4 regions of the Halomonas sp. OfavH-34-E genome follow, and region 2 is predicted to be linked to each of the others. Evidence: predicted binding sites of a transcription regulator. Region 2 holds the regulator's gene; each other region holds the start of a gene.
What was found. The regulator FNR, encoded in region 2, switches genes on or off when oxygen is low (the NO sensors DNR and NnrR bind a similar motif). The targets are predictions, from matches to a motif close to TTGATNTANATCAA.

Region 1: a site for FNR is predicted at 3,642-3,655, ahead of NH448_RS03240 (YfcC family protein). Genes of this name have one in related genera too.
Region 3: a site for FNR is predicted at 4,987-5,000, ahead of ccoM (cytochrome c oxidase subunit CcoM). Genes of this name have one in related genera too.
Region 4: a site for FNR is predicted at 3,624-3,637, ahead of hemN (oxygen-independent coproporphyrinogen III oxidase). Genes of this name have one in related genera too.

What each region holds. Positions count from the first base shown of each region.
Region 1 is NZ_JAMXRY010000004.1:123,943-131,899, reverse strand. It holds gene NH448_RS03255 (YbhB/YbcL family Raf kinase inhibitor-like protein) at 226-705, shown strand; gene NH448_RS03250 (hypothetical protein) at 781-1,470, shown strand; gene NH448_RS03245 (zinc ribbon domain-containing protein YjdM) at 1,578-1,913, shown strand; gene NH448_RS03240 (YfcC family protein) at 2,017-3,501, opposite strand; gene NH448_RS03235 (POTRA domain-containing protein) at 3,987-5,747, opposite strand; gene NH448_RS03230 (collagen-like triple helix repeat-containing protein) at 5,901-7,957, opposite strand, start outside.
Region 2 is NZ_JAMXRY010000045.1:24,387-32,343, forward strand. It holds gene ccoG (cytochrome c oxidase accessory protein CcoG) at 1-1,300, shown strand, start outside; gene NH448_RS17590 (FixH family protein) at 1,300-1,821, shown strand; gene NH448_RS17595 (heavy metal translocating P-type ATPase) at 1,821-4,295, shown strand; gene ccoS (cbb3-type cytochrome oxidase assembly protein CcoS) at 4,292-4,522, shown strand; gene NH448_RS17605 (sulfite exporter TauE/SafE family protein) at 4,519-5,205, shown strand; gene fnr (fumarate/nitrate reduction transcriptional regulator Fnr) at 5,360-6,100, shown strand; gene ttcA (tRNA 2-thiocytidine(32) synthetase TtcA) at 6,261-7,220, opposite strand; gene NH448_RS17620 (hypothetical protein) at 7,622-7,861, opposite strand; gene NH448_RS17625 (3'-5' exonuclease) at 7,934-7,957, opposite strand, start outside.
Region 3 is NZ_JAMXRY010000072.1:3,162-11,118, forward strand. It holds gene NH448_RS21425 (AarF/ABC1/UbiB kinase family protein) at 1-78, shown strand, start outside; gene NH448_RS21430 (SEC-C domain-containing protein) at 147-1,988, shown strand; gene NH448_RS21435 (MFS transporter) at 2,204-3,580, opposite strand; gene rfaH (transcription/translation regulatory transformer protein RfaH) at 3,796-4,338, shown strand; gene NH448_RS21445 (peptidylprolyl isomerase) at 4,361-4,867, shown strand; gene ccoM (cytochrome c oxidase subunit CcoM) at 5,063-5,176, shown strand; gene NH448_RS21450 (proline--tRNA ligase) at 5,344-7,065, opposite strand; gene NH448_RS21455 (hypothetical protein) at 7,371-7,856, shown strand.
Region 4 is NZ_JAMXRY010000008.1:50,732-58,688, reverse strand. It holds gene nosZ (TAT-dependent nitrous-oxide reductase) at 1-763, opposite strand, end outside; gene NH448_RS05575 (NosR/NirI family protein) at 765-2,960, opposite strand; gene NH448_RS05570 (cytochrome c) at 3,016-3,333, opposite strand; gene hemN (oxygen-independent coproporphyrinogen III oxidase) at 3,732-5,117, shown strand; gene NH448_RS05560 (adenosylcobalamin-dependent ribonucleoside-diphosphate reductase) at 5,352-7,463, shown strand; gene NH448_RS05555 (hypothetical protein) at 7,545-7,957, shown strand, end outside.

The DNA.
Region 1 (7,957 bases), on a different contig from region 2:
TGGCTAGAGCGGCGAGCGACGGTTCGGTGAGTCGATCTTCGGGCTGCCCCCTTGAAGCCATGGGGGATCATCATCATGTCAAAGACATGCGGGTTTGACAGCCCGGGGCGACTCGTCAAGGCTGGACATGGCTGCCGCGGTGAAATATTGCCTAGCGGTTGCATGAAAATCACGCAGACGCCCTTTGCAGATTGTGAACCATTTCGATCCAGGGAGGATATCACCATGCCCTTTGCGCTTTCTTCGCTAAGAGTGACCAGCACCGCCTTCGACAATGATGGCGCCATCCCCGCACGGCACTCCCAGGAGGCAGAAGACCTGTCTCCGGCGCTGGCCTGGGACGGCCTGCCCGAGGGTACCAAGTCGGTGGCGGTCATCTGTCATGACCCCGACGCGCCGCTGGTCCAGAAGGGATGCTACGGCTTTGTTCACTGGGTGCTCTACAACCTGCCGGCGTCTCTCTCCTCGCTGGAGGAGGCCACCGAGGAAGGCACCCGAGGAACCAACGACGCCGGCAACCTCGGTTTCAATGGTCCGATGCCGCCGGAAGGGCATGGCGTGCACCGCTACTACTTCTGGGTACTGGCGCTGGACACCGAGACGAACCTGCCGGAGGGCCTCGGCATGAATGAACTGCTGTCCGAGGTCGAGCCGCACCTGCTCGGCATGAATCGGCTGGTGGGGAGCTATCAGCGCGACGCCTGAGGCGCCTCGGCCTCCATCAGAACATGACGTACTGAAGCCCGTTTTTAACGGGCTTCTCGTTCAAGGATGACGCCCATGTACGAATGGATTTCTGCCCACAAGGACGTATTGCAGACGCTGGCCAGCGTCGGCTCGTTCATGATCTGGCTGATCTACGCGCAGCTTCTGTACTTTGGCTTTCGCCGCCAGCGTCGACCCCGTTTGATCATCAATCGCGGCAAGCGAAAGAATCTGGATGCGCTGTGCGTGATCAGCAACATGAGCGCCGAACCCATCTACTTGCAACATATCATGATGACGCTGGAGACCTCGGAAGGGGACTGGACGCTGGATGTCAGTGACCACGAGGCGGATCTTGATGATGATGAAGACCAGCAGGAAGCGGGCCACAACGCCAGTCATTGTACCCACCAGGGACCGCTGGACAGCGGTGGCTTCGTTCATATCGGTTCGTTCAATGCCTTGAAGGAACGTATCACCACCATCGCCGACATCGACGAGTCGCGGGATGGGCTGGTATTCAAGGCCGTCTGTGTACGGGTGATCGGCACCTACTGTTCGGAGAACCTGCCGATCGGTGCCGAGCGGCGTTTCGTGTTTCACCAGAGTAAGGATTCCTGCACCCTGGTGCCCGAGACCTGGGATACTCTGCAGTTCAGTACTCGCCGCCAGCGGCGGGCCCTGAAGGCCGATATCAAGCGTATCCATGAGCGCCAGGCCCAAGGCGAGGGCGAAAAGGCGGAAAAGGAAGATAAGGAGGAATAGGGAGCAATAGGAAGACAGCGCCTGACAAGGCTCTCCTTCCATTGGACGACTGGCAATCCGGCGGGGGGCGGAGTACCGTCTTCGCTTTTCCCACCTGCGAGAGTGTCATGAGCGACCTGCCCCCCTGTCCCGCCTGTGAGTCCCCATACGGCTACGAGGATGGCCATTCCCTGATCTGTCCCGAGTGCGGCCACGAATGGTCGTTGAACGCCGAGCCCGATGAGAGCGGTGACCAGGTGCGTGACGCCCACGGCAATGTGCTGAGCGACGGCGACAGCGTCACCGTGATCAAGGATCTGAAGGTCAAGGGGTCTTCTTCGGTGGTCAAGGTTGGCACCAAGGTGAAGAACATCCGCCTGGTCGATGGTGACCACGACATCGACTGCAAGATCGATGGCATCGGTGCCATGAAGCTCAAGTCGATGTACGTCAAGAAGGCCTGAATGCGGCCCTTGAGGCGTCATGCAAGGGCAAACGCCAGCGCTTGGAAAGCGCTGGCGTTTTTTTATGCTCGACTTGCGTTGGTTGCCCTGACGCGACCTGTGCTCAGGTGAGGCTGGCGCCCACGAACAATGTCACGGTGGTGACTCCCAGGGTCATCAGGATATAAGGCAGCGCCCACTTGACGAAGCGCTCGTAGGGTATCTTGGCAAGCGCCAGTCCGGCGACCAGATGGGCGGCGGTGGGGGCGAACATGTTGATCCAGCCGCTGGCGGACTGGAAGGCGGTGACCACCAGTTCGCGATCCACGCCCGAGAAGTCGGCCAGTGGCGCCATCAGCGGCATGGACACCGTGGCCAGCCCCGAGGTCGATGGGATGAAGAAGCTCAGCACGATGTGGACCACGTAGGCCACCACCACGAACAGTCCCGAGGACAGGCCGGCTACCGCGCCTTCGGCCCAATTGAGGATGGTGTCGATGATCACGCCGTTGTCCATCACCACATAGATGCCGCGTGCCACGGCCACCACCAGGGCCACGCCGATCAGGTCCTTGGCACCATTGAGGAAGGTCTCGATGAAGTCGGATTCGGACTGTCGATTGATCAGGGCGATCAGGATGGCAGCGCTCAGGAACAGGGTGGAGAGTTCATCGAACCACCACCACAGGGTCGGAAAAGCCGTGATGCCCATGTCTTCCCAGGGCACGACGCCGTAGACCATGATCCCGAAGGTCATGAAAAACACCGTCATGGTCAGCTTGTGGCGCAGGGTGAACGCCTGGGTCGAGGCGGCCTCCTTGGCCTGAGGGGCGGCCGCCAGCTGCAGGTCCGCCAGCACCGAGCGCTGCGGGTCGCGCTTGATCCGCGCGGCGTAGCGCATCACGAACCAGATAGCCAGCGACACCAGGATCACGAACTGCACCAGCCGGAGGGTGATACCGGCGCCGATCGGCAGGCCGGCGAAGCCCGAGGCGATGCCGGTGGCGAAGGGGTTGACGGTGGAGGCCAGCACACCGGTGCCGGAGCCGAGCAGGATGATGCCTGCGGCCACCATGCGGTCGTAGCCGGCGGCGGTGATCACCGGCAGGATGATGGCCCAGAAGGCGACCGTTTCCTCGGCCATGCCGTAGGTGGACCCGCCGAGGGCAAACAGCACCATCAGTACGGGAATCAGGTACTGCTCGCGCCCGCCAAAGCGCTCGACCACCGCGCCGATCCCGGCATCCAGGGCGCCCGAGCGCATCGTCACTGCCAGAAAGCCGCCGATAACCAGCACGAACAGGGCAACGTCCACGGCCTTGTGGAATCCCTGGATCGGGGCCACCAGCACATCCAAAGGCCCCTGGGGGGAGCTTTCCAGCACCTGGTAGGTGCCGGGAATCGGCAACAGGCGGCCGTCACCCTGATAGTCGAGCACGTCGCTGGCAGCAATGACCTGATCGCTGCCTTCCACATGGTAGTCGTACTTGCCGGCGGGCATGACCCAGGTCAGCACCGCCACTAGCGCGGTGATCACAAAGAGCAGGGTATAGACCGTGGGCATGCGCAGGCCGGAGCGCCGTTTGGAGGAGGTCGCTTGCGTTTCCATCTCGGTTTCCTCGTTTCAGAAGGTCATGGTGTAGGCTCTTTTGTTGTCGGTGTGATCAGGGACAGACGGCCCTTGTGTGACCGCCTGTCTTCGAGTCTACGGGCCTCGACAGTCTGTCGGGACTTGGGTCGGCACAATGCTTGATCCGCTGCAAGGACGGCGACGATGCGGCGAGATGAGAGATAAATTTGCTGGCCTGGCTCAAGAAATGAGGCGACGCCAATGTTTCACCACACGCGGTCTCGCTGCACGACGAGACACGCGCAGGGTTGTCGTGTGCAGGGCAATAGGAAGTGGCGCTGGGGGCGGCTGACAGGGCGGCTGAAAGGGCGGCTGAAAGGGCGGCTGAAAGGGCGGCTGAAAGGGCGGCCGGGAGGCCGACTGAGCGAGCGGCCGGCCCTGCCGCAAATGAGGGCCTTGGGTCAGGTGATATGGCCAGGGGCCCGGTGTGGCGGCCCCTGGCGAGTTCATCCATAGCCCAGAGATCAGCCTTCGAAGTTCCAGGTCAGGCGGGCGTTGATGCGACCCTCGCGGCTATCGGTCTCGAGGTCACGATCGCCGATGGGCTCAGCGTATTCCAGGGTGAGGCCGTACAGACGTCCTTTGCCCAGGCTGACGCCGGCCGCCGCCGAAGCCAGGTGGCTATCCGCGTCGCGCTCCTGAAACTCGGTGCGGGCGCCATCCAGCACCAGGTAGGGCTCGACGCGCGAAAGCCAGGCGCTATTCACAGGCTGCAGATAGCGTAGTTCCAGCGCCCCGGCGAAACCGTAGTCGCCCTCCGCCTGGCCGGCGTCATAGCCGCGCCCGAAGCGTTGGCCACCGTAGTTGCCGCGCTCGGGTTCCGGCAGCGCATCGTCGGAGTAGAAACCGTTGGCGCTGGCGGTAAGGCGCCAGTGATCGCCATACAGGCGTCTGTACTGGGCGTCCAGCTGCCAGCGGGTGAAGTGCAGATCTCCGTTGTCGGCAAGCGGTGTACCGTTGAGCCGACGCTGCTGCTCGTTGGCCCCCAGATCCATGCCCTGGCGCAGGGCCAGCGAGGCCAGCCAGAACTGCCGTCCACGCTGGGTGCGATAGTTCAGGTCCAGATCGGCGGCCGAATACTCGGACTCCTCGACCAGTTGGTTGAGGGTCTGTTCCTCGAAGCTGAGTGATGTGGTCTTGGTCTCGTCGTGATGACGCAAGGCACCGCCCAGGGTCAGGCTCGAGGAACGTGACAGCAGCAAGGGGTAGGACAGCCCCAGGCGATAGCGTCTGCGGTCGGTATCCTGATCCTGGCGCAGATCGAAGCGCTGTCCGTCGAGCAGGTAGATCAGATTCTCCTCGTCCTCACCGTCATAGCTGTCGGCGGAGGCGGTCAGGGTCAGGCCGTCGTTGCCGATATCGGTACGATAGTCCAACGCGTAGAGCTCGTTGTCGTTGTCGATGGGCCACAGCCAGGAGAAGCCCAGGCTGTCGCCCCAGGTAGTCAGGCTCTGGGTCGAGACCCTGTTGATGAAGACGGCGTCCTGCTCATCGCCGCCGCTGAGGTTGCCCGAATAGTCAAAATGATCGATACGACGTTCTTCGACACGCAGGGTAGTGGCGCCGCTGGGGGTGCGCGGCACCGGTGCCTTCAAGGTCAGGCTGGCACCGGGAATTCGCTCGATCAGCCCGCTGACACGCTCAAAGGTGCTGCGCGTCAGAGGGCGTTCTTCCAGCAATGGCTGGACCAGTTTCTCCACCCGGCCCGCCACGGGGTCATCGTCCACCACGATCTCGGTACGGGCGATATGCCCCTCCACCAGTACGATGCGCACGTTGCCGTCACGAAAGTTGTTGGTTGGCAGGTAGGCGAAGGACAGCGGATAGCCGCCATCCTGGTAGGCGTCGGTGATCGCCTGGACTTCGGCCTCGATGGCCTCTCGGCTCACACTCTGCCCGATCATGGCCTGAAGTCCCTGACTCAGTTCGGCCAGATCCAGCACGCTGTCGCCGATGAAGCGCACGTGACGCACGGTGACGCGGGCAGGGATGCCGGCGCTGGCGTCGCTGGGCAGGTCAACCTCGGTTTCCACGCTGCGCTGTTGTGGCGCCAGCCGGCGATTTTCGATGATGTCGTCGACGGTCTCCAGCGTCTGCTGGGCCTGGAGGGGGGGCACGGCCAGCAGGCTGCCGGCGGCCATCACTAGTGGAAGGGGACTGTATCGCGAACGTGGCGGGGTAGGCGGCTTGGTGTAGGGCGTTGGTTGCGGCGTAGTGCTTGGCATAGGCTTCCTTGTCGATCCCTGGTAGAGGCCCCTCAAGGGGGCTCGAATATTGTTATGAACAGCGTCTGGACTGGTGTTGGGTTTGACCTCAAGAAAAGGCCCGATACCCGCGGGGGTATCGGGCCTGCGTCTGGCATGGCTGGTCAGGCGAGATCAGTTTCTGCCCAGCAGTCCTCCCAGAACGTTGCTGACCAGGCCGTCATTGCTGCTGGCGTCGTTACTGCTGCCGTCCTGGCTGCTACCCATGTCACCGGTAAGCTTCTCGGTCACGCCACCGACGGCGTCCAGGGTGCCGCCGACCAGGCCACCGCCGCTGTCGCTGTCGCCACCGCCGAGGGTGCTGGTCAGGGTGTCGGAGACGCCGGAGACCAGGCCGCCGCCACTGTCGCCACCGCCGAGGGTGCTGGTCAGGGTATCGGAGACGCCAGAGACCAGGCCGCCGCCACTGTCGCCACCGAGGGTGTCGCCAAGCCCTGCGGTCAAGCCGCTGCCGCCGCCCAGCGTATCGTTGAGTCCGGCGATGAGGTTGCTGTCACCACCAAGCTGGTCGCCAAGCCCTGCCTCGAGTCCGCCCCCGAGGCCGCCTTGCTGGCTTCCTCCGAGGTCCGAGAGCAGAGCCCCTTGGCCCAGCAGTCCGGCAGATTCCAGTTGACTGAGTCCCTGACCATCGAGGCGTGAAAGCAGTCGAGCCTCATCACCGCCCAGCAGTCTGCCGGTGTTGGCGGCGATGCCTCCGACACCACTGACAGCACCACCCACGCCAGCGGCGAGGTCATTGCCCTGGCCCAGGCGGCCACCCAGTCCATCTACCGCTACGCCGGCCTGGATCAGCACGTTGCCTACCTCGGGGCCGACCACCAGGGCCTGGCTGAGCTGGGTAACGCCGCTATCCGTCTGGATGACAACGGGGCGCAATACCGCCGACACTTCGCGGGTCAGGCCACCAAGGTGCGAGCCATCGTCGTTGAAGTTCAGGGTCAGCACGTTACCGGCCTGGGTCACGCCGCCACCAAGGGCCGCGACGCTGCTGCCGAGCTGGGTGATGGCGCCGCTGCGGTTGTCGAGCTGCATGACCAGGGGGAGCTGGTTCAGGTTGCCGACGGTGGCGCCGAGGCTGGATACCACCTCTCCGGTTTCGGAGACCGCTACACCGCCGCCGGCCAAGGTGGTTCCCACAGCGTTGGGGTTATTCGAGAAGTTGCCCAGACCATTGTCGAGTCCGTTGCTGAGCCCGGATACGGCTTGGCCGCCATTGCTGATGACATTGCCCAGCCCGTCGGTGACGAACTCTCCACGTCCTCCCAGACTTTGTTGCGAAATGCCATCGCCCAGGGCGGTGACCGCGTCTCCAGCACCGGCGCCGGTCTGTCCTGCGCTGGCGACGGTGCGCTCCAAGTCGGTGCGGCCGTCGTCAGGTGCACTGGCATCGCCATCGAGCAGTCCGCCGAGGCCGCCGCCTGAGCCATTGTCGCCTTCACCGCCGCCGAGCAGCTCGCCGGTCGCGATGACGATATTACCGCTGCCGGTCACGCTATCGCCGGCGCCGCCAAGCAGAGAGTAGCGTTCACCGATGCGCTGACCGAGGTCGGCCAGGGTGCCACCGGTGCGTAGCAGCAGGTTGCCGGCCTGGGCCGGCAACACCAGCGCTTGACCGACGCGTGTGACCTTGCCGTCGGTGCCCAGCAGCACAGGACGAAGGGCAACACCAAGCTTGGTAGTGGTGGCCCCGAGCACCTCGCTGGAATCCTCGAAATTGACGCTGAGTGCGTCGCCTGCGCGCTCCACCTTGCCGCCGAGCCCATTGACGGTGGTACCGAGCTTGGTCACCAGGCCTGTTCGGGCGTCGAGTTCCATCACTACGGGCAGTTCGCCCAGGCCGGCAACGGTGTCTCCTGTCGCCGAAACTGCCTGTCCAAGCTCGCCGACACCGTTGGTCACGCCTGCGGCGGTGGTGCCCAGATAGTTGTCATTGGTACTGAGACTGCCGACACCATCGCGTATGCCGCTCGAGATGTCGCCGACCGCATCGCCCGTTTCGGAGACGATCGTACCTGCAGGTTCGGTGACGCTGGCCAATTGAGGGACGGCGCTCTGCTGGGAGATGCCGTTCCCGATGTCAGTAAGCGTGGTGTCTACACCGTCGCTGGTATCGGCGGTCGCCAGGAAGACACCTTCCAGCGATGAGCGGGCAATGCCATCGCCGCCATCAC
Region 2 (7,957 bases):
GTTCCAGCGTGTCCGTCGGGTCGCCAACTGGGCGCTGATGCTCGGTTTTCTGCTGCTGCCCTGGATTCCCTGGGGTGATCGACCGGCGGTCTGGTTTGATCTGCCGGGGCGCGAATTTCATATCTTCGCCGCCACCTTCTACCCCCAGGAATTCGTGCTGCTGTCCTGGCTTCTGATCATCTGCGCCTTCGGCCTGTTCTTCATCACCGTCTTTGCCGGCCGTGTCTGGTGCGGTTACACCTGTCCCCAGAGCGTCTGGACCTTCCTGTTCATCTGGGTCGAGCACCGCATCGAGGGGCCGCGCAATCGTCGCATCAAGCTCGACAAGCGCTCCTGGGACGCCGACAAGGCCTGGCGCAAGAGCGCCAAGCACGCCATCTGGCTGATCATCTCGGCGGCCACCGGCATCACCTTCGTCGGCTACTTCACCCCGATCGGTGGCCTGGTGCTGGATCTTGCCACCCTCTCGGCCAGCGGCTGGTCCTATTTCTGGGTCGGCTTCTTTATCGTCTTCACCTACCTGAACGCCGGCTGGCTGCGCGAGCAGGTCTGCCTGTACATGTGCCCCTACGCCCGCTTCCAGTCGGTGATGTTCGATCGCGACACCCTGATCGTGTCCTACGACTACCACCGCGGGGAGCCTCGCGGCCCGCGCAAGCGCAACGCCGACCCGGCAGAGCAGGGCCTTGGCCACTGCATCGACTGCGACCTCTGTGTTCAGGTCTGCCCGACCGGCATCGATATCCGCGACGGTCTGCAGTACCAGTGCATCACCTGCGCCGCCTGCATCGACGCCTGCGACAGCGTAATGGACAAGATGGGCTACCCCCGTGGTCTGGTGCGTTACACCACCGAGCACGCCCTCGACGGCAACAAGACCCACCTGTTGAGGCCTCGACTGATCGGCTATCTGGTCGCCCTGGTGGTGATGATCGGCTTGTTCGTCTGGACCATCGCCGACCGCACACCGCTGGATGTGGATGTGGAGCGCGATCGCGCTCGGCTCTACCAGACACTGACCGATGGACGCATCGCCAACTCCTACGCCATGACCGTGCGTAACCTCGACAACCGCCCTCATCGCTACGTGATCGAGGTAGCCGGCATCGAGGGTCTCGAGAGCGACACCACCGCCATCGAGGTTCCCGCCAACCAGTCCCGCCAACTGGTGATGACCTTGAGCGTGAATCCTGATCAGATGGAACAACGCAGTGCCGATATCAGCGTTCGCGTCCTCGCCGAGGACGATCCGTCCGTGGCCATCGAACGTGAAAGCCGCTTTATAGGAGTTACCCCCTGATGTCCCTGTCCGATCCCCAGGTGCCGCCCTGGTACAAGCAGTTCTGGCCCTGGTTCCTGATCGCCCTGCTGCTGTCGTCGGTCACCTTCAGCATGGTCTACCTGGCCTTCTCGATCCGCTACTTCGACGGTTCGGTGCCGGACGATTACTACAAGGAAGGTCTGGCCATCAACGTCCAGCTCGAAAAGCAGCAACGTGCCGAGGCGCTGGGGCTGGCGGCCGAGCTGCGCATCGACGCCACCACCGGCGACGTGGTGGTAACACTCGATGGCGACGAACGCCCAGAGCGGCTGGATCTGGCGCTGAAGTTCCCCACCGATGGCGCCCGCGACCGGGCACTGGTGCTGACCCACACCCGTGCAGGCCACTATGTCGGCACCCTCGACCGCAATCTGCGCTATCGCTGGTACCTTCAGCTGCAGCCCCACGCAGAAGGCGCGTCAGGACAGCCTGAATGGCGCCTGACCGGCGAGGCAGAGTTCCCGCGGGAGACCTCCGTGCGCCTGACACCGGGACTCTGATGGCGGCCTCGTGCTACCACTGTGGCGCCCCGGTGGAGGCCACAGCACCCTGGTCGATCACCCTGGATGGCCAGCGCCATCCGCTGTGCTGCCCGGGCTGCGAGGCGGTGGCCCAGGCCATCGTCGGCGGCGGCCTGGACAGCTACTATCGCTTTCGCACCGCCCTGCCGGAGCGCCCATCGCCGACACCCGCCGACGAGGCCCGCTATCAGGTATTCGACGATCCGGGCCTGCAGGATCGTTTCGTGCGTCAGGATGGCGACACCAAGGTAGCGACCCTGGCGGTGGATGGCATCACCTGCGCCGCCTGCGCCTGGCTGATCGAACACCGCCTGAATGCCCTCGACGGCCTGGAGAGCTGCGCTGTCAATCTTTCCCAGCATCGCCTTCAGGTGCGCTGGGATCCCGAACGCCTGTCGCTGTCGCGCCTGCTGGCCGAGATGGCTGCCATCGGCTATCCCTCCCAGCCCTACGAGCCGGACCAGGCTCAGCAGCGGCTCAAGCAACAGTCGCGCCAGATGATAAGGCGCCTGATCGTGGCGGCCGTCGGCATGATGCAGGTGCTGATGTTTTCCATCCCGCACTACGTCGACGGCGGTGATCTCAGCACCGAGTTCGAGCGTCTGTTTGCCTGGCTATCGCTGGCGCTGACCACTCCGGTGGTACTGTACTCGGCCCAACCCTTCTTCGTCGGCGCCCTGCGCGATCTGCGAACCCGCGTGCTGGGCATGGATGTGCCGGTGGCGCTGGCCATCGGTGGTGCCTTCGTCGCCAGCACCTGGTCGGTCGTGAGCGACTCCGGGGACCGCTACTTCGACTCGGTCAGCATGTTCACCTTCTTCCTGCTGTTCGGACGCTACCTGGAGTCTCGCGCCCGTACCCACTACGGCCGCAGCGGCAATGCCCTGGCCAGCGCGCTGCCGAGTGCCGCGGTGCGCCTCGACGAGCAGGGCGATGAACGCGTCATCCCTGCCAGTCAGCTGGCGCCTGGTGACCGGGTTCGGGTCAGCCCCGGCGCCCAGATTCCTGCAGATGGCACCCTTACCTCGGGCCTGGCCCAGATCGACGAGTCGCTGCTGACCGGCGAATCGCTGCCCTGCCTGCGTCGCCAGGGAGATACCGTGCACGCAGGTACCCTGTGCATGGACAGCCCGATCGAAGTGATGGTCACCCGCGTCGGCGACGATACCCGCGCCGCCGGCATTCTCGATCTCACCGACCGTGCCTTCGCCCATCGTCCACGTATCGCCCGCCTGGCCGAGCAGGTGGCCCATCGCTTCGTGTTGAACCTGCTGGTCATCACCGCCCTGGTGGCGCTGGTCTGGAGCCTGATCGACCCTAGCCGCAGCCTGTGGATCACCCTGTCGGTACTGGTGGTGACCTGCCCCTGCGCCCTGGCGCTGGCGACCCCCACCGCCCTGACCGTGGCCCACGGCCGGCTGAGACGTGCCGGGGTACTGGTGACCCGAGCCGATGCGCTGGAGACCCTGGCCGGCCTCGATCGCGTCGTCTTCGACAAGACCGGCACCCTGACCCGGGGGCGTATGCAACTCGCCGAACACCGGCCGCTGAGCGACGACGAAGGAAGCGCCAACAATGGCGAGATGGACGCTGCCGCCAAGCGCCGGCATCTGGCACTGGCGGCGGCACTGGAGACCGGCTCGGAGCACCCCATCGCCCGCGCCTTCGCTGCCTGGCGCGACGCCAGCTGCCAGGCCAGCGAACTGCGCAATCACCCGGGTCAGGGCGTGGAAGGCGTGATCGACGGCCGGCGCTGGCGACTGGGCCAGCCGCATTTTGCCTGCCTGGGCCGACCCGTTCCTGAGCTCCCTGGCGCAGGGCTTTGGTTGCTGCTGGCCAGCGAAGGCAAGCCCCAGGCCTGGTTCAAGCTCGACGATCAGCCCCGTGACGACGCCGCCGAGACCCTCGCCGCCCTCGCCCATCGGGGGCTTGCCATCGAGATCCTGTCGGGCGACCGCGCAGTCAACGTCGGCCAGCTGGCCCGCACGCTGGGCGTCGATCAGTGGCGTGGCGAGGCCACCCCCGAGGACAAGCTCGGGCACTTGAAGGCGCGACAGGCACAGGGTGAAAAGGTGGCCATGGTCGGTGATGGCATCAATGACGTGCCGGTACTGGCCGGCGCCGACCTTGCCATCGCCATGGCCGGGGCCAGCGACCTCACCCGCACCCGCGCCGATCTGGTATTGCTGGGCGAACCGCTCACGGGTATCGTCGAAGCCATCGAGGTGGCCGGTCAGACCCGTCGCATCATTCGCCAGAATCTGTCCTGGTCGGTGCTCTACAATGTCGTGGCGCTGCCCGCAGCGGCGCTGGGCTTCGTGCCCCCATGGCTTGCCGCCATCGGCATGTCACTCAGCTCGTTGCTGGTCATCGGCAATGCCCTGCGTCTGCGACGTGGACGCACCAGGCGGACCGCGACGCCTTCACCCGTCACCGCAAGCCCCGGCCCATGAGCATCCTTTACCTGTTGATACCCTTGTCGTTGATCCTGCTGGGCCTGGCGGTCTGGGCCTTCTTCTGGGCGGTGCGCAACGACCAGTTCGAGGACCTCGAAGGCCCCGCCTATCGCATCCTGTTCGAGGATGAGGACGACACTCGCGGTGCCGATGACGGCGCTTCCTCTTCCGAAACGCCTGCGCAGACATCCGAGCGTGATCCATCGTCCAGAGGGCCTGAGTGAACCCTACCGGCCTGGAACTGCCCCCCATGATGGCGGCCTTCGTGTTTGGCCTGCTCGGCGGTGCACACTGTATTGGCATGTGCGGCGGTATCATGAGCGCCCTGACCTTTGCCATCCCCCCCAGCATGCGTCAACCTTGGCGGGTGAGCACACTTGTGCTCGGCTACAATGTAGGTCGTATCACTAGCTACTGTGTGGCGGGCGCTCTGGTTGCCACCCTGGGTTCGGTGATCGGCCTTTCGCCGACCCTGCGTGGCCTGATGCAGATCGTCGCCAGCCTGATGTTGATCCTGATGGCGCTTTACATTGCCGATCTATGGAAAGGCCTGCGTCACGTCGAGGCACTGGGACGTCACCTCTGGAGGTACCTGGAACCCGCAGGCAGACGCCTGTTGCCGGTGGTGCGTCTGCCCCAGGCGGTGGCGCTGGGCGCCATCTGGGGCTGGCTGCCCTGTGGCCTGGTGTACTCGATGCTGGCCTGGAGCCTGGCACGGGCCGAGCCCCTCGAGGGCGCACTGCTGATGGCGAGCTTCGGTCTTGGCACGCTTCCGGCGCTGGTGGTGACGGGCCTCGCCGCCAGACAAATGCAGGCCCTGCTGGCGCATCGGGCAACACGCCTTGTCGCCGCTGGCATGATCATCGCCTTTGCCGTCTGGCAACTTTGGACTGGGCTGCATCAATGACGCATCCTACCTCTAAGTTATTAATCCTAAAGAGGTAGACGCCACTTTTAGCTGATCTGAGGGTGTAGAATAGTGCCATCAACGTGCTGTACGGGCGACGTCTGTTCTCCCCATGGCCCAGTCAATATCGATCCCAGATCCACAGGAGCTGCGAATGAGTCCTACGGCCCAAGATCGGCGGCGTCCCATGCTGCATGAGACTCGCTGTGAGTCCTGCAGCCTGAGTTCCTTGTGCCTTCCGCTGTCGCTGGAGACCGCCGACCTCGAGCGCTTCGATTCCATCATCCGTCGTCACCCGCCGATCAAGAAAGGCACACGATTGGTCGAGCAGGGAGATCGCTTCACCAGCGTCTTCGCGGTCCGATCGGGGAGTCTCAAGCAGATCACCACCGAAGGCAGCGGCGAAGCTCAGTTGACCAACTTCTTCCTGCCCAGTGAACTGGTTGGCCTGGATGGCATCGACGACGGCCGCTATCCCGGCAGCGTGGTGGCGCTGGAGACCACCACGGTGTGCGAGATTCCCTTCGACCGCCTCGATGCGCTGACCCAGACCCTACCGGAGCTGCGTGCCCAGCTGTTTCGCACCCTGAGCAAGGAGCTGCGAGAAGACCGCCGGATGATGCAGCTGCTGTCACGCAAGACCGCCGATCAGCGCCTGGCCTGCTTCTTCCTCGGCCTGTCGGACCGCTTCCGCCGCCGCGGCTATTCACCGTTCAGCTTCCGCCTGTCCATGTCCCGCGCCGACATCGGCAATCACCTGGGGCTGGCGGTGGAAACGGTCAGCCGTATCCTCGGGCGTTTCCAGCAGCAGGATCTGGTGGCGGTATCGGGACGTGAGGTCAATATCCTCGACCTGACCGCGCTGTCGACCCTGGCCGACACCGAAGTTACCTGAGCGGGCCTGGCAGCAGTGTGCCGGGCTTGGCCGGCAGGGCCCGGTATCCAGGATCTGGAAAGCAAAGCGTAATAGATGGCGTGTGACAAGAAAGAGGCCGCATCCGGAGATGCGGCCTCTTTCGCTGTCATGGCATCATGCACATTCGCTGCTGGCGAGATCAGCCGGCATCCACCACGTCGATGCGCCGGGCCTGGCGTTCGGCCTGTACGGCCTCCAGCCCCTCGAAGTCGAACAGTTGCCGATCCGCCAGCTGCGACGGCGCCACATTGGTCACCGCCTTGAACATGCTCTCGAGGCGCCCGGGATGCTTGACCTCCCACTCGGCCAGCATCTCCTTGACCACCTGGCGCTGCAGGTTGGGCTGGGAACCACACAGGTTGCACGGGATGATCGGGAACTCCATCGCCTCGCTGTAGGCCTGGATATCGGCCTCGCGGCAGTACGCCAGCGGACGGATGACGATGTTCTTGCCGTCGTCGGAGAGCAGCTTGGGCGGCATCGCCTTGAGGCTGCCACCGAAGAACATGTTCAGAAACAGCGTCTCGAGAATGTCCTCGCGGTGGTGGCCCAGAGCGATCTTGGTCGCCCCGATCTCCTCGGCGAAACCATAGAGCGAGCCGCGCCGCAGGCGTGAGCAGAGCGCGCAGGTGGTCTTGCCCTCCGGCGTCTTCTCCTTCACCACCGAATAGGTGTCGCGCTCGAGGATGTGGTAGTCCACGCCGATGCTGTCCAGATAGTTCGGCAGCACATGCTCCGGAAAGCCCGGCTGCTTCTGATCCAGATTCACCGCCACCAGCGAGAAGTTGACCGGCGCGTTGCGCTGAAGGCTGCGCAGGATCTCGAGCATGGTGTAGCTGTCCTTGCCACCAGACAGACACACCATGATCTTGTCGCCTTCCTGGATCATGCCGTAGTCGATGATGGCGTTGCCGGCCTGGCGGCGCAGGCGCTTCTGCAGCTTGTTGAATTCACGCCGTGCCTTGGCCTGAACTTGGGCTTCCGTCTGATCGCCACCCGCAGCAGGGTCGGCCGGGCTGACGCCGGCATCGATCGAGAGATGGTCATCCTCGGGGGTACGGGGATCGAACAGGGTGGCGGAGGCGGACTGTGGCGACATGGGAGCGGGACATCACGGCTGAAAATGAAAGAGGCGCCAGTCTACCATCCGGACGCTTTAGTGGCGAAGAGGTCAGCGACCGCTTACCCCGACGAGGACAATACGGCAGGGGCTTTTCGTCGGCGGCACATCGGAAACCGCCAAGGACGACACCGCCGTAGTGGCGCTCTTGCGCGTCGTGGCCTGGCCTGGCCTGGTCTGGCCTGGCAAGTCGAAGAACGCAAGTGCCTGTCAGCCAGGCCCTAGGCGCTGTCCGAAAAGTCGACGAGCGAAGGTTAGACAAGGCAAAAATCGGTGAGAAAGCGCAGTTTACGGGGTGTAAATGAGCATTTTGACCGGGCTGGCGCACCAGACGATTTTTAACGCCGTATTACCGAGCGCAGGCACTTTTCAGACAGGCCCTAGACGACGTTCAGCGCCAGCAGATAGCGCACCACCACGCCCAGCAACAGCAGCAGGATGCCGGCACGTTGCCAGCCAAACTCGCGCACGGTCAGGGTCAGGCGCTTCTCCCAGAACTTGACCATGCCCCACAGGTCCCGGGTACGGCGATAGTACTGGAGGTAGGCCACCAGCACCGAGACCAGGCCCAGCGCCAGCAGCGTGGGCTCGAGAAGGGTCAACATGGCGTGCAGACTCATGACAGGATCTCCTTGCAGGTGAATGGTTGCCGGTGCGGGCGGCACCGGGTCAGCGCGGATGACGGCACCGGGTCAGCGCGATGGCGCCGTGAGTGC
Region 3 (7,957 bases), on a different contig from region 2:
TGGAACCTGGTGCGGCTCGAGGGGCGCCTGGACATGCATTCACGGAGTGCACAGTTGCTGGATGCCTACGCCGTCTGAGGCGCGGGTCTGCCCAGCCGGTGCATGCACTGTTAGACTGTGCCGTTTTCAATTTCGGGGAGATAGCGATGCTGGCGTTATGGGTGGATCAACTGCTGGGTTTTGCCGCGGGCGCCCTGGCAGCCATTCGGCAGGATGAACGCTATCCGAGCTTGATGAGCTGGGCGCGCGAGGAGGGGCCTGCCTGCGTGGGCGGTGACAAGGCCCTGGCCCAGGCGCTGGCTCCCGAACTGTGGTCCCAGACGCCCCTGGCACGTCTCGACTTCGCCTGTGAAACCCTGGCACGCCCTGGCCGCAACGAACCTTGCTGGTGCGACTCTGGACGCAAGATGAAGCAGTGCTGCGGCGCCGTCAGCCTGCCCGGTCACCTGCCGCCTCATCTGATGTGGATGCTGTCGCTGAGGGAGTGGAAAGGGGAGACGCTGAAGGCTGCCCTGGCCAGTGGTCGCGCCCCTGCCCAGGCGCTATTGGAGGCAGGGCTGATCGCCGCCGAATCGGGCCAGCGGGGACGTGCCCAGCAGATCCTCGAGTCACTGTTCGACAATGCCGACTGGGAGCGCCTGCCGGAACAGGCCGAGCCCGCCTTCGAGATCCTGCTGGACCTTTTCCAGGAGCGCGGTTTCCACCGCAAGCGCGAGGCGCTGCTGGACGAGGTGCTGGAGCGGGGGCCGATGTTCCTGCGTGGCGTGGCGCTGGAGCGGCTGTGTCTGATGCACCTGGACAACGACGATCTCGACAGTGCTCGCTCCGCCTTCGTGCGTGCCCAGCAGGCCCTTCCCGATTCGCCGACCCTGGCCTATATCGAGGCCATGCTGCTGCTCCACGAAGGTCACGACGAGGAAGCCATGGAGCGCTCGCGCTTCTGGCTACGGCGGCTGACCCGCCAGGGTGATCTCGACCCCGACCAGCTGCAGTTCCTGGCGGACCTGGCCGACAACCCCGGCGCCACCCTGGCCGATCAGCTGCTGTGCGCCGAAGAGGATCTCGGCGAGCCCCTGGTGGGCCTGCAGACCCTGCTGGCGGAGTTGCCACCGCCCCCGCCGATCAAGGTGGTGGAGGAAGACGGGCAGTTGCTGTATCGCTCCACGGCGCGGGAGGACACGCTGTTCGCCGCCTTCCAGGAGGGTTTCCAGGTCGACGTGGACCCGGATGCGCCGATGGGCTTTCTCGGAGATCCATGGTTCAATGCCGCAGCCTGGTTGCCGGCGCTGTGTGCCAACCCCGAACAGCTTGATTCACCGGCGGTGCTGCAGTCGGTGTCGCTGGCGCTGACCAGCCGTTTTGGCAGTCTGCCGTGGATGGCGCCGAGTCTGTTCGAGCCCCTGGCCGAGCGTCTCGAGCGCTGGCTTCTGCAGATTCGTCAGAGTGGCGACGGCGCCTTCCAGTGGGACCAGGAAGACAACGCTCAGCTGCTGCGGGCGGGGCTAGCACTGGTGGTGGGCATGGAACGTGGCTCCCGCCAGCACTCGCGGGAACTGGCCGAGTTGCTGCTGTCGCTGGACGAGCAGGACAGTCTGGGGCTGCGCGAGCTGGTGCTCGACCAGTTGCTGCGTGAAGGCCGCGACGACGAGGCGCTGGAGATCAGCCGCCAGGCCCTGGAGGTCGGCCCTGCCGATGACGAGACGCCGCTGCTGGGCATGTACATGGGGCAGGTGCTGGCGCTGTACCGACTGGGCCAGCTCGACGACGCGGCCCTGGCATTGGAAAGCGCCCAGCGCCACAACGCCCACGCGGTGGCGCTTCTCTGCAGCGACAACCCCAAACGTGGCGCCATCCCCGGCAATGGCCAGCTGGCCGAGCCCGGCACCCGCGCCGAGGCCTGGCAGTACCGTACCCTGATGCGCGATCAGTGGCGTAGCACACCGGGCGCGCTGGCCTGGCTGGAAGAGCGCAGCGGACGGCGCGGTTGATCGCAAGCCCTGTTCAAGGGCGTACTACAAGGCGGCTTCAGCAATGGGGGGGGATCGCTGCCTGCGCTGGATGACGGCTCCGGCTGAGCGTTGGGGCGCGTAGCGCCGAAGGTCTACTCAGACCCCCAGGTACGAGACCGAACGCTGAAGCACTATGGAAAAAGAGGGCCGACAACGTCGGCCCTCTTTTTGTGATGCACACTGCATCGATGGCGTCATGGCTTGTCGAGGCTGACGGGGTGTTTCCCTGGCTCGCGCACATGGTGTCGCCAGACCCACAGCGCCATCAGGATGGCCGGCACGCCCAGCGCTGAGGCCAGCACGAAGAAGCTCGGGTAGCCCATTCCCTCCACCACCAGCCCGCCAAAGCCTGACAGGAACTTTCCGGGCAGCGTCATCAACGACGAGAACAGGGCGTACTGGGTGGCGGTGTAGGCCCGCGAGGTCAGGCTCGACAGGAAGGCGATGAACACCGCGCTTGCCAGGCCATTGCTGAGGTTGTCGCCGACGATAGTGAGCACCAGCAGCGAGTGCTGGGCGCCACTGAGCGCCAGCCAGGCGAACATCAGGTTGGTCAGCACGGTGGCCGTAGCGCCGAGCACCAGGATGCGTCCGATGCCGTAGCGCACCACCAGCACCCCGCCGACTAGCCCGCCGAGGAGACTCATGATGACGCCGAACACCTTGGTCACGGTGGCGATGGTGTCGAGGCTGAAGCCCAGGTCGACGTACAGCGGATAGGCCATCGAGGCCATCGCCAGGTCGCTGATGCGATAGATGCCGATAAACAGCAAAAGTCCCAGTGCGCCCAGACCGAAGCGCCCGAAGAAGTCGAGAAAGGGGCAGACCACGGAGCCGATCAACCAGGCGCCGGTGCGCCGGACCCATGCGGGCCGGCCGCGGCTGGCGCGCAGGAAGGCACGCACCCGGGGCTCCTTGGCCAGGCGACTGGCCAGCGGTTGGCGCGGCGGCTCGGGACGCAGCAGTACGGTGATCATGCCCACCGCCGTCAGTGCCGCCATGCACTGGTAGGACACCTGCCAGGAGAAGGCCGACGCCAGATACAGCGCCCCTGCACCGGCCATGATCAGGCCGCCGCGATAGCCGATGATGTAGGTGGACGCCATCGCCGCCTGGACCTCGTCCTCGGCCGACTCGATACGAAAGGCGTCGATGGCGATGTCCTGGGTAGCCGAGCCGAAGGCCACCATCAGCGCAAACAGCGCCACCGCGCCGAGCTGGGAGGCCGGGTCCAGCGACGAAAGGCCCAGCAGGCCGCCCATGATCAGCGCCTGGCCGGCAAGCATCCAGCTGCGCCGCTGGCCCAGCAGGCTGGTCAGCAGCGGCAGGCGGAAGGCGTCCACCACCGGTGCCCAGAAGAACTTTATCGAGTACAGCAGTCCAATCCACGAGAAGAAACCGATGGCGGCAACCTCGACCCCGCTGGTACGCAGCCAGGTGGTCAGGGTGGAGAACACCAGCAGAAAGGGAAGGCCCGCAGAAAAGCCCAGAAACAGCATGGCCAGCACGGGTAGTCGCAGGTAGACGCGCAGGGCGTCGACCCAGGGATGCTGGCCGGACGAGGTGGGCATGGATAGCCTCCTTGCAGTTGGTCGGCCACAGGCCGCCTTCCGAATGGTAAAATGCGCGCAACATCTCGGTGCGGCTCGACGAATTGTTGCAAAGCCGCAGGGGCGATACCAGCGGTGATCATCAAGGGTCGTCGGCAACGCACCGGGAACCGCGTCAATGACAGGCGATACTGCCGGCTTGGTGGCTGGTGGTGGTTGAGTCTGGAAGGAGTCACATGAGTCACAGCAATATCGAGGCGGGCCTGGGGGGCGATGCCACCCCGCGCTGGTACGTGGTCCAGTGCAAGGGCGGAGAGTCGTTCCGGGCCGCCGAGCATCTGGCCAACCAGGGATACGAGCTCTTTCATCCAGTGCTGGAGGTGCAGAAGAAGCGCCGCAACAAGCTGACCTGGGTCGAGGAGCCGCTGTTCCCCTACTATCTGTTTCTGCGGCTCGACCAGGTCGAGAGCAACTGGCGCCCGATTCGCTCGACCCGCGGAGTGTTGAAGATCGTGACCTTCGGGCTGTCGATGCCGGTGCCGGTCAGCGATGAGCTGATCGACCTGCTGCGCCAGCACGGCGAAGCCAAGGACGACGATCCTGGCCAGCTTTACTTCCGGGCCGGAGAGTCGGTGGAGATCACCGACGGCCCCTTCAAGGACCTCAAGGCGGTATTCGAGAGCCACAAGGGCGAAGAGCGGGCGATCGTGCTGCTCAACATGCTGCATCGCCAGCAGCGCCTGGAAATGCCCGTCGCCGCGCTCAAGCGCCAGGACTGATGTCGACCCCAAGGAGCCCGAGATGAGAGTTTCTCCCCAGTGTGTGGTGCGTCTGCACTATGTCCTGAGCAACCAGCAGGGCGACGTCCTGGACGATTCCTGGAAGCGCGATGAGCCGCTGGAGTATCTGCACGGCCACGGCAACCTGATGGAAGGCCTCGAGCGCGCCCTGGTCGACGCCGAGGTCGGCAGCCGCCTCAGCGTCACCCTGTCCCCGGCCGAGGCCTATGGACTGCGCGACGAGTCGCTGGTGCGCGAGGTGGGACGCCAGGCCTTTCCCGGTACCGATCTGCGCCCCGGCATGTGCTTCCAGACCCCCGGCGATGCCGGCCCACAGATCGTCAGCGTGGTAGAGGTCAAGGGGGACAGCGTGGTGGTGGACACCAACCATCCCCTGGCCGGGGAGACCCTGTCGTATCGCCTTGAGGTGCTCGAAATTCGCCAGGCCACCCGCGCCGAACTGGCCAAGGGGCACCCGCTGCCGCCCGGCACCGAGGCCTCCGAGGTGGAGGACCGCAAGGTCCTTTAGGGTCCCGGCAGCGGTAGCTGGAGGCGCTTTCGCTGAAAGGGTGCCACAGACGACGAAAAAGCCGCCTTTTGAAGGCGGCTTTTTCGTCGTCATGGCGGGCCGATGTCTCGCGGTCACCCTTGACGCAGGTCAGCACAATTCAAGGGCCGACCGGGTACCATGAATTCATCGACACAGAGACAGGAGGACAGCGCCATGTACGTCGACAACGCCGTCATTTTCGGGCTGGGTGCCGTCGCTCTCTCTGTGGCCTTCATGGCCGGCTGGATCGCTTTTATCATCCGCGACGCTCACCGTCGCAAGCGATAGCCGTCAACCAGCGTCAGGGGAGGGGGAGTCATCCCCCTTTTTCAACCGACCCTTCGGGGTCGGTTTTTTTTGGTTTATTGCTTCTGAGATCACCTGAACTCGCCTGAATTCCTCTGGACCCGCCTGCCAGGCGCGCCGCGACAAGCCGCGGCGCGCCACGCGGGGCCTTAAAGGGCGATGCGCTGCTTGAGGAACTCGACGATCTCGTCGGCGGGCACCATGGTGGCCTCGCTGTCACGGCGACCCTTGTACTCGAGCTCACCCTTGTCGAGGCTGCGATCGCCCACCACCAGTCGATGGGGCAGGCCCATCAGTTCCTGATCGGCGAAGCGCACGCCGGGACGCAGATCACGATCATCCAGCAGCACGTCGAAGCCGGCGGCGCTGAGTTCGTCGTGCAGGCGCTCGCTGGTCTCGCGCACGCGCTGGGACTTGTGGGCGTTCATCGGCACGATGGCGATATGGAAGGGGGCGATGGCGTCGGGCCAGATGATCCCGCCCTGGTCGTGGTTCTGCTCGATGGCAGAGGCCACCACGCGGGTGATGCCGATGCCGTAGCAGCCCATCCAGGGGTGAACCGCCTTGCCTTCGTCGCCCAGCACGGTGGCATTCATCGCCTCGCTGTACTTGCGACCGAGCTGGAACACGTGGCCTACCTCGATGCCGCGCTTGATCGACAGCACGCCCTTGCCGTCGGGTGACGGGTCACCCTCGACCACGTTACGCAGGTCGGCGACCTTGGGCAGGGCCACGTCGCGCTCCCAGTTGATGCCGAAGTAGTGCTTGCCGTCGACGTTGGCACCGGCGCCGAAGTCGCTCATCAGCGCCACGCTGCGATCGATGACGATCGGCATCTCGAGCCCCACCGGGCCCAGCGAGCCGGGGCCGGCGCCCACGGCGGCGCGGATCTCTTCTTCGCTGGCCATGGTCAGCGGCGTCGCCACCTCCTCGAGGTGCTCGGCCTTGACCTCGTTGAGTTCATGATCACCGCGCACCAGCAGCGCCACCAGGCCGCCCTCGTGGCCGTGCACCATCAGGGTCTTGATGGTCTTCTCGATGGGCAGGCCGTGCTGCTCGACCAGGGTGGCGATGGTCTTGGCATTGGGGGTGTCGACCAGCCTCAGCTCCTCGGCGGGCTCGGCGCGGCGGGCATCGCTGTCCAGGGGCGCAGGCAGGGCCTCGGCCTTTTCCATGTTGGCGGCGTAGTCGGACTCGGTGGAGAAGACGATATCGTCCTCGCCGGAGTCGGCCAGTACGTGGAATTCGTGGGAGCCGGTACCGCCGATGGAGCCGTTGTCGGCGATCACCGGACGGAAGTCGAGACCCAGGCGAGTGAAGATGCGCACGTAGGCGTCGTACATCTTCTGGTAGGTGTCCTTGAGCGAGGCCTCGTCCAGGTGGAAGGAGTAGGCGTCCTTCATGATGAACTCACGCGAGCGCATGACCCCGAAGCGCGGACGGATCTCGTCACGGAACTTGGTCTGGATCTGGTAGAAGTTGGCCGGCAGCTGCTTGTAGCTGGCGATCTCCTTGCGTACCAGGTCGGTGATCACCTCTTCGTGGGTCGGGCCGACGCAGTAGTCACGCTGGTGTCGATCCTTCAGGCGCAGCAGTTCCGGACCGTACTGCTCCCAGCGGCCCGACTCCTGCCACAGCTCGGCCGGCTGCACCGCCGGCATCAGCAGCTCCTGGGCGCCGGCACGGTCCATCTCTTCGCGCACGATACGCTCCACCTTGCGCAGGGTGCGAAGGCCCAGCGGCAGCCAGGTGTACAGGCCGGAGGTGAGGCGGCGAATCATGCCCGCGCGCAGCATCAGCTGGTGGCTGATGACCTCGGCGTCGGCAGGAGTTTCCTTCAGGGTACTGATCAGAAGTTCGGTGGCGCGCATGGGTCCGCAGGTTCCTTCACATCGAGTCTGGTAAGCGCTGGAGGCGAGCAGGACAGCAGGCTGTCCCGTCGATGGCCGTCGAGGGGCATCCTCGGCGACTCGCATCCGGCCATGAAAGTGACGTGCATTGTACGGGGAAGGCGTCATGCCGGCAAAAGCAACCGCCACCGTTGGTGGCGACAAGGAGCGAAGGGTGGCGAACGTGGTAGGATGCGCATGAGTTTTATCATGCTGGGCAGCGGTCGAGTCGTTGTCGGCACCGCTTTCCGTCATTTATGCCAGATTACTGCAAGAGGAAGTTGTTCATGCTGCGTCCGCCCCGTCTGCTTACCGGCCTGGTGCTTGCCACCACCCTGACCTCGCTCGTCGGCTGCGGTACCGTCTTTCATCCCGAACGCAAGGGGCAGATCAGTGGTCGCATCGACCCGGTGGTGGCGGTGGCCAACGGCGTCGGCCTGCTGTTCTTTATCGTGCCCGGGGTGATCGCCTACGCGGTGGACTTCTCCAATGGCACCATCTACCTGCCGGGCACGGGCTCCGCCAGCGTCGATTCTCTGCCCATGGGCGAGGGGCGTGATCTGGCGAGCCTCGAGCGGCTGGTCAGCGAACGTGTCGGTACCGAGGTCAAGCTGAGCGACGAGCTGGTGCGTGTCGAGCAGGTCGAGAGCCTGGATGAGGCCCTGGCCATGGTGCGCATGGCCAGTGACGAGGCGACCCACGCTGGCCGTGGTTTGCCAGCCCGTGCCTTGCCAGCCAGTGCCTCGCCCGACAGCGTGTCGCTGGACGGCTGAGATCGATCACGCCGGGTGCGCCCACAGCACCCGGCGGTTGCTCCTGTGGTTCTTCCCTTGTCTTGTGGTTCTTCCATCGCCGCCTGAGCGGCCGCCCCCGC
Region 4 (7,957 bases), on a different contig from region 2:
TCTCGGAGTTGTAGCAGGTCGAGGCAACGAAGCGGCCGGTGTAGTCGGCGTCGGTGTTGTCCAGGTTGCCATCGACGATCACCTGCCAGGCCACTTCCATGGTCTCGGCGTCGATGGCGTTGAACATGGTGTAGTAGTTCTCGGGATGCTCCAGGTCGCGACCGTCGTTGACCTGGGGGATCGGGAACTCGGCGTTGGCGAAGACGTACTTGGTGAAGGGCACCTTCTGCAGACGCAGGCCGTGGATGGCCTGGACGTTGGGAATAGTGGTGACCTTGTCGGTCTTCATGATGTCGAGGCGGATCCGCGCCACCCGGGTATTGGCCTTGTCGTTGATGAACAGGTACTTGCCGTCATAACGACCGTCGGTGAGCGAGGCGTGGGGGTGGTGGGCGTCACCGTTGTGGAAACGCGCGGACTCGCCGAGGATATGCCGGGACTCGTTGGTGATGCCCCAGCCGGTGGCGCTCTCGGTGTTGAACACCGGAATGCGCATCAACTCGCGCATGGAGGGGATGCCCAGCACCCTCACTTCGCCGGAGTGGCCGCCGCTCCAGAAGCCGTAGTATTCGTCGAGTTCACCGGGGGCCACCATGGCATCGCCTTCACTGGCGCGGGCACTGCGGCTGCCGAGCAGGGCGCTGGTGCCAACACCGCCGACCACTCCGCTGGCAAGGCCGGCGCCGGCGACGCCGGTCACCGCACTGTTGCGTAGAAAGTGGCGTCGGGCCAGATTCTGGATACTGCGGGAATCGTCACTCACTTCAGTTCTCCTCAAGGCAGGGTATACGCCGCGGGTCGCCGTCCTGGCTTGATCCGCGGGGTTCTGCGTCACCCACGTCGCCGTGCGTCCTCGCCGCATTCCGTTCCAGGCGCTTTCTGCGCTTGACCCGGGGCGGACAGCGACGGTCGTCGTCGTAGGTGATCTGGCAGTCCAGGCAGTAGTGGCACTCCGAGGCCTCGATGCGACCGTCGGGATGGATGGCCACCAGCTCGCAGTCGTTGGCGCAGATCTGGCAGGGGGTGCCGCACTGGCCATGGTGCCGCCTTAGCCAGTCGTAAAGGCGCAGGCGACCGGCGATGGCCAGGCTCGCACCCAGCGGGCAGACGTAGCGGCAGTAGGCCTTGTGCATGAAGGCCGAGCTTGCGATCAGTGCCACGGCGTAGAGCACATAGCCCCAGTCGCGCAGGAAGTGCAGGGTGATGGCGGTCTTGAACGGCTCGACCTCGGCCAGCCGCTCCGCCTGTCCCAGGTCGTAGAAGGACACCCCGACCAGGCCAAACAGGATCAGGTACTTCACCACCCACAGCCGCCGGTGCACGGCGAAGGGCAGCGTCAGTTGCGGCACCTTCAGGTGACGGGCGAGCTGGTTGACCAGGTCCTGCAGCGCGCCGAAGGGACACAGCCAGCCGCAGAAGATGCTGCGGCCCCACAGCACCAGAGTGACCGCCACGAAGACCCACAGCACGAACATCAGCGGATCGATCAGGAAGGCCGACCAGCTGAAGCCATGGATGACGGAATGGATCAGCGCCAGCACATTGACCACCGAGAGCTGGGCCAGCGAGACCCAGCCGATATAGACCAGGGTGTAGAGCAGGAAGGCCTTGCGCAGCGGGCGCAGCAGGCGCGGACGACGCGCCAGGGCGTCCTGGAACGCCAGGATCAGTGACAGCGTCACCAGTCCAGCACCAAGCCCGATCAGCTCTAGCCGACTCTGCTGCCACATCTCGAGCCACAGCGGGGCGGGCTCCACCGGCTCGGGACGCTCGATAAAGGCCTCGGGCAGCGCCTGGTCGAGATGAAAGCGGGTGAACTCCTGGGTCAGCGGCCCCGAGGCCCGGCGCACCAGCAGGTTTAGCCGCCAGGGCGTGCCCGGGTCGAAGTGGGCGTCCTCGTGGATCACGAAGATGTCGCGTTCGCTGAGTGCGGGGGCTCCGTCGATGGCCAGGCGCGGCAGGCGGCGCTGGTCGCTGTCGTGGAAGCTGATCGAGGCGTTGCCCTGGACCAGCTCGATACGATCGAAGATGCCGCCGCGCACGTAGCCCGACCCCTTGTAGGAAAAGCTGCCGTCGGCGAGCAGGGCAACGGCGTGTTCGCCGGGGGCGAGGCTCGCCATCAACTGGTCGTAGCCGCGCTCGCCGAGCAGATTGCGGCCAACGCTCGGCGCATTGAGGTAGCCCAGGTAAAGATCGATGAAGGTGGCGTCGCGGGGCGAACGCTGGCCGCTCAGGTAGTGCTCCGCAGGGGTGCCGACGAAGGCGTCATCGACCTCTCCCTGGCGCAGGGTCAGGTGGCCCAGTGCCCCCTGGTCGAGCAGGCCCTGCCAGTCGGCGGGCGCGTAGATCTCGTCGCGCACGCGGGCGATTGGCGCTGCCGCGGGGTCCTCGATCAGCCCCAGGGCGGCGGCGACCAGGCGTCCTGCCCGCATGATGGTGTCGTTGACCACGATGACGGTCACGGTGGCGCCGGAGATGGCATCGACGTCCTCTCCCACCTCCAGGCGCGACGTCACCGAGGTACCCAGGTGCTGGCCGGCGAAGTCGTCCAGGCGCTCTGACGGGATACCGACCAGCATGATCGGCTCGGAATGATTGAGTACCTTGGCCAGGCGCAGGCTGGCGGAAGGATCGATGGCGATCAGCAGGTTGACCGGCTTGCCCGAGTAGGCGGGGATCGGCGCGACCTCGGCGCTCTCGAAGGCGTAGCCGACCAGTTCGTCGCCACGGTAGAGCGCATTGACCGGCCACGGCAGGTCGGTCACCGGCTCGACCCTGTCGGTGCCGGGAAAGGCCTGCTGAAACAGCGCGAGGTCACCCTTGGCGCTGCCAAGGTCACCGGGATACTGATCGAATTCCAGCGCCAGGGCGGGCAGGCTCAAGCACATCGCCAACAGCACGACAAGCAGGCGCAGGGGAGAAGACCAGTGGCGGGGAAAATGGCGGGGGGCTTGGGTCATGGCATGACCTCGAGGCGCAAAGCGCCCCGAGGACGCTTCGCGCACCAGGGTGGGATCAGGGCGTCAGCGACGAGAAGTAGGCGGCGATGTCGGCGATATCCTGATCCGACAGGGCCGCCGCCTGGGGCGCCATGATGGCGGACATGCCACCACCGCGCTGACCCTCGCGGTAGGCCTTGAGCGCGCTTTCCAGGTACGGAGCGTTCTGACCCGCCAGGTTGGGATAGATCGGTCCGGTGGCCTTGCCGTCAGTGCCATGGCAGGCGGCGCAGGCGCCGATCTTGGTTTCACCGGCGGCGGCGTCGCCGGCGGCCTGGGCGTTGAGACTGAACAGACAGGCGGCGCCAAGCGCGGCCAGGGGGATCCATTTCATGATGAGCGCTCCTCGGTCTTGGGGCGTGATACCTGACGCAAGCGGCGTGCGGCTTGGGTCAGGCATCACGGTTTGTGCGGGATGTCCCTTGGGACTCTCGAGTATTGGAGCGCTCAGCGACAATACCCTATGACGTTGGTCAACTTTAGGCGGGGAGAGGTACGTCTTCCGTACTATGCTTGATCGGGATCACTGGGATGGCAGGGGCATCATTGCGGTTGGCTCGCGTTTGCACTACCTCGGGCGAGAACACGCCACAGGGGCAAGCGCCGTGATGCCGCTGCCGTGATTTGATGCAGATCATGTCTGGCTTCGTCTTGCCGGGACGGGCGGATTCGACGTGCGACAATGCCGACAGATGCCGCCGTCGGGCGGTCGTGTCACGAGGGGCCTTGTCGATGTCATCCGATGTTTTGCCGTTTCAGCGTGCGCTGGTCGAGAAGTACGACCGTCCAGGGCCGCGCTACACCTCCTATCCCACCGCGCCGCACTTCCACGACGGTTTCGGTGTCGCCGACTATCGCCAGGCGGTCGAGCGCAGCCAGCAGGGGGAGCCGAAGCCGCTGTCGGTCTACGTCCATGTGCCCTTCTGCGAAAGCCTCTGCTACTACTGTGCCTGCTCCAAGATCATTACCCACAATCGCGAGCGTGCCGCTGAGTACCTGGCGCTGCTCAAGCGCGAGATCGCCCTGCAGGCGGCGCTGTTCGACGAGACCCGGGAGCTCAACCAGCTGCACCTGGGTGGGGGCACCCCGACCTTTCTGTCCAATGACCAGCTCAAGGGGCTGATCGACGCCCTGGCGCGCCACTTCCGGTTCGCCCCGGAGCAGCGCCGGGAATTCTCGCTGGAGGTGGATCCGCGTACGGTGACCCCCGCCCAGATCCATGAACTGCGCGAGATGGGCTTCAATCGTCTGAGCTTCGGCGTCCAGGACTTCGATCCGCTGGTGCAGAAGGCGGTCAACCGCGTGCAGAGCGAGGCCCAGGTGGCAGCCCTGGTGGACGCCGCCCGGGACGCCGGCTTCGCCTCGGTGTCGGTGGACCTGATCTATGGGCTGCCGCTGCAGACCCGCGACAGCTTCGACGCCACCCTGGCCAAGGTGGTGGCGCTGAGACCCGACCGCATCGCCGCCTACAGCTACGCCCACCTGCCGTCGCTGTTCAAGGCCCAGCGGCTGATCCGCGACGAGGACATGCCGCCGCCCGGGCGCAAGCTCGAGTTGCTCGAGCTGACCATCGAGCGGCTGACCCAGGCGGGCTACGTCTATATCGGCATGGACCACTTCGCCCTGCCCGAGGACGAACTCAGCAGAGCCCGTCACGACGGTACCCTGCAGCGCAATTTCCAGGGCTACTCGACCCACGCTCAGTGCGACATGATCGGGCTCGGGGTCACCTCCATCGGCAAGGTCGGCGACGCCTACAGCCAGAACGTCAAGACCACCGCCGAGTACGCCGAGCACCTCGAGGCCGGGCGGCTGCCGGTGTTGCGGGGCTATCGGTTGAGCGACGAAGACCAGCTGCGTGCCGAACTGATCACCTCGCTGATGTGTCACGGCGAGGTGCGCTTCGCCGAGTTCGAAGCCCGTCACGCTATCGACTTTCGCACGCATTTCGCCAGCGCCCTCGACCAGCTCGACGAGATGCAGGCCGACGGCTTGATCGAGATCAAGCAGCAAGCGCTCAGGGTACTGCCGGCAGGACGCCTGATGATGCGCAACGTGGCCATGGCCTTCGATGCCTACCTGGTCCCCGGCAGCGGGCGCTTCTCGCGCACCGTCTAGCCGGCTCTATCGCGGCTGCCCCGGGGCGAGACGCCCGGGGTAGGCCGCGCTACCTTTCATGCGCCAAAGCCGAATTAACGATCGGGTCTTCCATGGCCCGATTTTTCGTTTATATTGTGCCGCCGGTCGAAAATTTTACTATATCTGGTAGGGTGCCCGAGCTTATCCGGAGCGCGCATCCGCCCCTTTACGACCCCGTTTATTTGCCGGTAACTTCATCGGAGACAAGCTTTCATGACCACATCCGCCAAGGCCGCCGCCCTGTCGCAGGAGGTTCCCATGCAGGGCCCCTCGTATGACATCTGGGACGCCAAGTATCGCTTGAAGGACCGCCACGGCCAGCCCGTCGACGCCGACCTTCAGGCCACCTGGGACCGCGTGGCCAAGGCGCTGGCCGCCGTCGAGGGCGACGCCGCCGACAAGTGGCTGCCGAAGTTTCGCTGGGCGCTGGAAAACGGCGCCGTGCCGGCAGGCCGGATCACCTCCAACGCCGGAGCCGAGGGCTACAAGCCCGCGGTCAGCCTGATCAACTGCACGGTATCGCGGACCATTCGCGACTCCATGCACGACATCCTCGACAGCGTGGTGGATGCGGGCATGACCCTCAAGGCCGGCTGCGGCATCGGCTACGAGTTCTCCACCCTGCGCCACAAGGGCGCCTTCGTGTTCGGCGCCGGTGCCGGCACCAACGGCCCCCTGGCGTTCATGGATATCTACGACAAGATGTGCTTTACGGTGGCCTCCGCCGGCGGCCGTCGTGGCGCCCAGATGGGCACCTTCGACGTCGGTCATCCCGACGTGCGCGACTTTATCGAGGCCAAGCGCGAGGCCGGTCGCCTGCGCCAGTTCAACCTGAGCCTGCTGATCACCGACGAGTTCATGGAAGCGGTGAAGCAGGACGCCGACTGGCCGCTGGCCTTCCCGCTGCACGAGGGCGAGAAGGGCGACGTCGATGACAGCGAGCTGATCTACCGCGACTGGCCGGTGATCGAGGACGGCTACACCCAGGACGCCGAAGGTCGCGTGGCCTGCCGCGTGGTCGAGGTGATCAAGGCCCGCGAGCTGTGGGACACCATCATGCGTTCCACCTACGACTACGCCGAACCCGGGTTCATCCTGATCGACCAGGTCAATCGCATGAACAACAACTGGTTCTGCGAAGAGATCCGCGCCACCAACCCCTGCGGCGAGCAGCCGCTGCCGCCGGAGGGCGCCTGCCTGCTGGGGTCGGTCAACCTGACCCGCTTCGTGATCGATCCGTTCGGCGACAAGCCGCGCTTCGACTGGGACAAGTACCGTGAGGTGGTGGCGATCTTCACCCGCATGCTCGACAACGTGGTCGAGATCAGCGGCCTGCCGCTGTCCGGCCAGCGCCGCGAGATCGAGGCCAAGCGCCGCCACGGCATGGGCTTCCTCGGCCTCGGCTCGACCATGACCATGCTCAAGATGCCCTATGGCTCGGCCGAGTCGCTGGGCTTCACCGAGGAGGTCAGCCGAGTGCTGGCCGTGGAGGGCTGGAAGCAGGCGCTGGAGCTGTCCCGCGAGAAGGGCATGGCCCCGATCCTCGAGCAGGAGTTCGAGCTGACGCCGAAGATGCTTCGCGAGCGTCCCGAGCTCGGCCGCGACGGCTATGAGGTCGGCGACAAGGTGCCCGGGCGCATCCTGCACGCGCGCTACAGCCGCTATATGCAGAAGATCGCTGAGGTCGAGCCGCAGCTGGTGGCGGAGCTGGCAGAGCACGGCGCGCGCTTCACCCACCACTCGTCGATCGCCCCCACCGGGACGATCAGCCTGTCGCTGGGCAACAACGCCTCCAATGGTATCGAGCCGTCGTTCTCCCATCGCTACTTCCGTAACGTGATCCAGGCCGGCAAGAAGACCAAGGAGCAGGTCGAGGTGGTGTCCTTCGAGCTTGCCGCTTACCGTCACTTCATGCACGCCGACGCGGTGGAAAGCGACCTGCCCGAGTACTTCATCACCGCCGACGCGGTGACCCCCAAGCAGCACGTGGCGGTGCAGGCCGCGGCCCAGGCCTGGGTCGACTCGGCGATCTCCAAGACCGTCAACGTGCCCACCGACTTTGCCTTCGAGGCGTTCAAGGACCTGTACCTGGACGCCTACCAGAGCCGCCTCAAGGGCTGCACTACCTTCCGCTTCAACCCGGAGGCCTTCCAGGGCGTGCTGGTGCGCGAGGATGACCTCAAGAACACCACCTATATCTTCGAGCTGGAGAACGGCGAGACCCTCGAACTCAAGGGCGACGAGACGGTGATCTACGACGGCGAGGAACACAACGCCGCCAACCTCTACGACGGCTTGAAGGAGGGGACCTATGGCAAGTGGTAATCGGACCAGCGGCGAGCCGCAACATCATGCCTGGGTCGTGAGCGTGTCACGCCCGCATCATCTTTCTGGAGGAGCCCGCTGATGGCTGTCGAAATCAATTCCAAGATCGTGGGCTACCGCGTCAAGAGCGAGGAGGCCGCCCCCGCGCCGGCCCCGCTGCCCGAGGAAAACCCGCTGACCATGCGCATCCCCTCGCGCCCCGAGGGAACGCTGGAGGCAGTATCCGAGAAGATCTCCTACGTCGGCGCCGAAGGCCGCAAGAAGGTCTACCTGCTGGTGTCCTTCATGCCGGTGGAAGGCGTGCTCAACGGCCAGCGGGTGATTATCGAGCGCCCGGTGGAGTTCTTCTTCCCCTCCGGCCAGCTGTCCAGCGAACACCAGTGGATCACCGCCACCATGCGCAGCCTGTCGCTGGCCGCCCGCGGCGGCTACGTCACCCAGGCGGTGGCGGATCTGCGCAAGGTGGCCTGGGACAAGGGCCTGGTGCGCTGCGG